Regions from separate parts of the Algibacter agarivorans genome, predicted to be linked through region 2. Evidence: riboswitches for the same ligand, from Rfam matches in the RefSeq annotation. Region 2 holds a riboswitch; the other holds the start of a gene.

Evidence for each region. A riboswitch is a leader RNA that binds a small molecule or an ion and turns the genes downstream of it on or off. The one in region 2 is predicted to bind S-adenosylmethionine.
Region 1: another riboswitch for S-adenosylmethionine. It lies ahead of ABD935_RS00800 (hypothetical protein); the one in region 2 lies ahead of ABD935_RS10440 (O-acetylhomoserine aminocarboxypropyltransferase/cysteine synthase family protein).

The regions. Positions count from the first base shown of each region.
Region 1 is NZ_BAABJJ010000001.1:168,490-171,686, forward strand. Features, by position in the region: gene ABD935_RS00785 (hypothetical protein) at 1-170, opposite strand, end outside; gene ABD935_RS00790 (helix-turn-helix domain-containing protein) at 640-906, shown strand; gene ABD935_RS00795 (hypothetical protein) at 912-1,820, shown strand; SAM-I-IV-variant riboswitch at 1,873-1,962, shown strand; gene ABD935_RS00800 (hypothetical protein) at 2,017-2,406, shown strand; gene ABD935_RS00805 (hypothetical protein) at 2,379-2,762, opposite strand.
Region 2 is NZ_BAABJJ010000030.1:67,758-70,954, reverse strand. Features, by position in the region: gene thrA (bifunctional aspartate kinase/homoserine dehydrogenase I) at 1-635, opposite strand, end outside; gene ABD935_RS10440 (O-acetylhomoserine aminocarboxypropyltransferase/cysteine synthase family protein) at 659-1,933, opposite strand; SAM riboswitch class I at 2,098-2,219, opposite strand; gene ABD935_RS10435 (hypothetical protein) at 2,306-3,197, opposite strand, start outside.

The sequences.
Region 1 (3,197 bases), on a different contig from region 2:
GGAGAGGTGGTTACACTACATTTTCTGTTAATTTCAGAAGTTAAAAATGCGTATTCAAAAACCCTATTAAATTCACCTAAAATTCTAACTCTATCAAGGTTTCCTTGAAGAACAACATCAACTACTCGATTGATTATTTTTTTTATTGTTGTAAAAATATTTGATGCCATATTTGAAAATTAACCTTAAGTGCAGCCAATATACAAAAAGGTGTCAGAAATTAAACATGGGAAAGCGTAAAATAAAATAAAAATATCGTCCAATATTTACAAGTTTTTGTGACCCAAAACTGAAAACCAGAAGAATTAGGCTAAAAAAGCACTTTTTTTTAACCTAAAAAACACCCAAAACAGGTCATTTTTATAGCATGCAATGTTAAAATTAAGTTAAACTCATTTTCATATTAACTAAGACAAAAAACTCATTTTATTAACATATTGATTATGTGATAATTACGTTTTACATTAGCTAATCCAAATTCACATTAACTAATTCAATTTCAGTACTTTAAGACGTGTTTTTTGAGCGTTTTATTGTTTTATCTTTAGAGTATAAGATTTGAGTGCGCATTCAACTTATCCCAAAAGATTCAGGCATATAAAATCCTGAACAAAAGTTGAATTATTAAATACATATAAAATGAAAAGAATACTTTTTGAAGGCTTGTCTTCAGACGAGCTTATAGGACAGCTTTGCTCAAAAATTAGCGAAATAATAGAGAGTTCAAAGCAAACAGACAAACAAGAACCAGAAGCACTTTTAACCAGACAAGAAACAGCTGAAATGCTTAAAATAAGCTTGCCCACTCTAAACAATTGGACAAAGGCAGGTGTATTAACATCTCGATACCTTGGTAGAAGAGTGTACTATAAGAAATCGGAAATTATTACCAATTTAAAAGAGTAAAAATTATGATAGATAATATAAAATTCAGAATAACAGACGCTGACAAATTAAGGTTTGAAAGTGGTATTGAAAATAATGACCTCATAAGCTTAAAATCACCATTCGATAGATTTACAGGAGAAGCTAGTGATTACCCCAAAGTTGGAAAATTGGAGAATCTAGAAATAAGGATTACTCAGAATCAAGCAATCGTTAAGGGCAGTATACATAAATACTATAATCTAATAACAGGAGCTGGAAACCAAAACCATAGCGATTTTAGTTTTAAACAATGTGAGTTTGCTATAAACAATCTTTGTGACACGCTTCAAATAAATAAAGAGGAAACTATAATTACCAATTTAGAATTCGGCTTTAATATTACAGTCAACAAAGACCCTAAGATTTTAATTAATAAACACATACTCATGTATGACCTCAAAGACCATAATAGAAAACTTAACTATAGAGGGAAGGGAAGTTATAAAGAATTTGAAAAAACAGATTATAGTTTAAAGCTCTATGATAAGGGAAAGCAATACTTAGTTATTGATAAAAACCTATTGAGAGTAGAGCTGAAAATTACAGGCTCTAGATACTTACATAAAATGGGCATAATTAACCTCAATCAATTGGGCAATTATGCTTTTAAGAGCTTGTTCAGTGCGTTTTTAAATCACTTCAATAAAATAATGATTGTTGATTCACTTAAAGCACCAGAGGGCGTTAGAGAAGACCAAATATTTTTGTTCAAAAATTGCATCAATCCGAATCATTGGAGCAATATTAAAAGTGAAGAAAAAAAAGAAACCCTCAGAGATTTTATAAAACTAATTAAGAAGTATAACCAGAATAAAATCCATTCTGTTTTAAGAGATGATATCATTAAGAAATATTACCTTCTTATGAATATAAAATCATTACAAAATGAGTAATTATATTAAAATGTCAATTATAAGACATACTACAATTAAGTAAACTATAATCTTATTGCATCAGGAACGCTTTTAGCGTACCAACCTAGCACAAAAGCAAAGGTGGTTTAGAATGCGGACTTCGTCAAAAAAATGACTCTTCCCCTATTCGTGTTCCTGGTGTGATTTTAATTCTACAAAAACTAATAAATCAGTTATGGAAAACAATAATCAAAATGAAATTCTTATAAACTTCAGAAAAGAAACACTCAACTTTAACCTCACAAAAATGGCTAAAGCATTACAAATTTCACCAAACGAACTATTTAATTTTTTTGAGAAAAGAAACACCAACCCTAGAACAATTAAAAAGTTAACTGATAGTCATTTTAATCTCTTAGCTCATTTCATCTTAGAAAGATTAGATGAAATCAATCCAGAAAATCATAAGATTAATAAAACTGAAGCGGAGATTAAAAAAATCAGAAAAGACAAAAGAGCAAAAAAGCGAAAGGGATTAAACCTAAAATCAACCCAAACTAGTATTTATGACAGATTACGAAATTACAAACACACTCCTTATATATTCAAAAATAGAATGAGATAAAATGATTCAATATTAATGGAACCATCTATTTCAGGTAAGTCCTCTAACATGATGGTTTCATCATTAAAAACAACTACAATTCTGTTTTGTGAAAGCTCATTCATAAGTTCTTTTGCAATAAAACTTACTCCATTTTTAAACGACTCTTTTTCAATTGGAAATTTAGGGTAATTAATAAAGCTTAAAGTAACCTTAGTACTTAATAAAATACCGTCTCTTTGTTTTAGCTTTTGTTGCGCTGCTGCTAATTTATTTTTAAGCTCAATTACACTCCAAAACTCTTCAGAATACCCCTTATTAAGTCCTATAGTTATTTCCGCCTTTAAAGTTGGAACAGTTACTTTATTTATGTTCATTTAATATTTTATTTATATGTCCCTGGCGAAGACCCTTACCTCAAACCCAAAAAAAAGCCCGTTTTCACACCATCAAAAAGCCCAATTTTATGCTCATTATGTAGGTATTACATTTTTCCTTTAATGGCTTGTTTTAGCTCCATTCTTTTTTTAATATAAATTATCAAAAATATTAATACCAAAACTGGATATAGAACACAAAAAATGACTGCATTTACCTCGTAGTAGGACATCCCTAATAGATTAGCTAAATTTATTATAAAATCTCCACAGTATACAAATATTTCATTCACTATATCATTCATGGCTATGGTTTTAAAGCTTTAATTCTATAGCCCATTCCTATTGACTTTACCAATAAATAGAACATCAATAAAGGAATTAGAAACACTAAGAATACGACATTCATAAACTGGTAATTATTACCCGAATGCA
Region 2 (3,197 bases):
TCCACATTAAAAATCTCTAAATCCTCATTTTTAGAACGCTGAAAACGCTCTTTAAAAGATTCTGGTGTTCTGTAACATAACATAGCGTGCATTCTGGCATCATGTACTGGATGCTTAGAATTTAATAAAAACTGCTCTTGAATTTGACAATTGGCAATCAACCAATCGGTAGATTTCCAGTCGGTTGCAACCACTATTAAATGGGCTGTAAAATCTGGTTTTAAAACGGCCATTTCCCATGCAATGCCTCCACCTAATGAGCCTCCAATAGCAGCAAATAACTTTTCTATTTTTAAGGCTTTTAAACCAATTAAAAACAAATTGGCAATATCTCTAGCAACAAAATCTTTGTAGTTATCAATTACAAATCCATCAAAACCATTACCTGGGATATTGAAAGCTAAAACAGTATAAAGCTTAGTATCAATTACTTTGTTGTTGCCTACCAAATCTTCCCACCAACCATCTTTTCCTGCAACATTACTATTACCTGTAAGAGCATGGTTTACCAAAACAATAGGCGCACTTCCTAGCGATTTACCAAAAACCTGATAGCTTAACTTAATTTCAGGGACAGACACTTTACTTTGTGTAGTAAAATATTCAATGTTAATATGTTGCAATGGATGCTTCAATTGTTGTTTTTGTTTATATTTAATTATATCGTTTCAAAAGCCGCTTTTAAATCTGCTTTTAAATCGTCAATATCTTCAATACCAACAGACAAACGAATTAAATCACCAGATACACCTGCCGATTCTTGTTCTGCTTCGTCCAACTGCTGATGCGTTGTACTTCCGGGGTGGATAATTAGAGATTTTGTATCACCAATATTTGCCAACAACGAAAACAACTTGGTATTATCAGCTATTTTTTTAGCCGCATCAAAACCACCTTTATGACCAAAAGTTACGATACCACTTTGTCCTTTAGGTAAATACTTATCCGCTAAAGCTTTGTATTTACTACTTTCTAAACCAGGATAGTTTACCCAAGCTATTTCGTCTTGCGCTTCTAACCATTTAGCTATTTCTAATGCATTTTCACTATGTTGCTTGATTCTAACTGGCAACGTTTCTAAACCTTGAATGATATTAAATGCGTTTGTTGGACTTATAGCGCCACCAAAATCTCTTAATCCTTCTAAAATCAATTTAAAAGTATAAGATGCCGCTCCTAAAACTTCATGATATTTTAATCCGTGATACCCTGCTGATGGCTCAGTAAATTCAGGAAATTTTCCGTTTGCCCAGTTAAACGTTCCTGCGTCTATAATAGCACCACCAAGAGATGTTCCTTGTCCGCCAATATATTTGGTTAATGAGTGTATTACAATGTTTGCGCCATGCTTAATTGGGTTTAATAATACTGGAGTTGCTACTGTATTATCAACAATAAAAGGCACTTCTGCTGCTTTGGAATGTTCAGCAATCGCTTCTAAATCTAAAACGTCTAGTTTAGGATTCCCTAAAGATTCTACAAAGAACGCTCTAGTATTATCTTGCACCGCATCCTTGAAATTATCAGGGTTTGAAGCATCTACAAATGTTGTTGTAATGCCAAATCTTGGTAAAGTTACACTCAACAAATTATAAGTACCTCCGTACAAACTACTTGAAGCGACAATGTGATCTCCCGATTTTAATAAAGTTAGTAATCCAGTTGATATTGCTGCCGTTCCTGAAGCAAATACCACGGCTCCTATACCACCTTCTACGGCCGCAAGACGATCTTGTAAAATTTGATTGGTTGGATTATTTAATCTTGTATAAATAAACCCTAATTCTTGTAAAGAAAACAGGTTTGCTGCATGGTCTGAGTTATTAAACACATAAGATGTTGTTTGATAAATAGGCACTGCCCTTGCTCCACCATTTGCTGTTACGTCATGCCCTGCATGTAATGCGTTTGTTGCTAATTTTTGATCACTCATTTTTCTAATTTTTTAGACCTTATTTGGAAATATATTCAATATTTCCGACCTCACCAAAGGAGAGATAAAAAAGGCTGTTGGTTAATAATAAATCACTCCTTTCGAAGCGTACTTTATAGAAAAATGTTAAAAAGATTTTAGAAACTACATACAGCAATTTCGTTGGGTTATCTATCTAAAACACTAAATACATTTAGTAGTTTAAGTAGAATTTAGCACCTTCTTTACAAGTAAAGGGTTGCTAAGGCTTCAACGGGTCTAATCCCTCCGCCTTTCTTGATAACATTTCAATACGTGTTTGAACTTTGTGATGCAAATATTCGTTCAGAAAAAGTTAATATCCAAATTTTTTGATGAAAATTTCAGAAAAACTTATTTTCGCGCTATATTATCTTGAAACTTTTTTCTAATAATCAATCCAATAGGTTTATTCTGGATTTTGGACTCTAACCAAGAAATAATATCTAAATATAAGAAAGCACGACTTTGGTAAGGGTCATCTTCAAACTCCTTCAATTTCTTATGAAGTTTTATAAATTCACCTTTTACTTCGTGAGGATAAATATCACCCAACCCTCTTAAAAATTTAATGAATTCCTTTTGCACTTCATATAAGTCCTCCATTTTAATCAAAAACTTATAGGTACTTCTAATTAAAACATCCAAGTTATAATCTAACCCAGCCTCATAATGCGCTACAAGGTTCAATATTCTAGAAAAACACAACAAATCTTCGCGCATTTGTAATGATTTGTTGCTGATTATTTTTTCTAAAAAATAAATACATTTTTTGTTTTCGCCTGCACCAAAATACATACTGGCTATCTTGTAGTAAAACACCATAATATGATGCTCGTCTATACGGTCTTTATAATTCTTTAAACGCTCTAAGACCTCATCAATCAAAGGTAAACCTTCATCAAAACTACCTTCAATAAAATGTAAATTAAACTTGTTATTGTAAATATACAAGAAGGCTAATCCATCAATATTATCATCAAAAGGGAACCATTTTTCTTTGGTTATTTCTTCAAATTTAAATAAGGCTTCCTTAAACTTTTCATACTGCTTTAAATAAAATAACGCTTCTAACAAATAATGATTTCCTCTTAAAAAAAAGACTGGATTTAAAACAATCATGTCTTTGTTTTTATAAAACAAATCTACCCACTTAGAAGCATATTTGTAGCAAGCCAAAAAATCTTGTGTTAAAAAGCTATACCACAAATGTGCTTTATAAAGCCATAATTTTTCTCTGAATCCT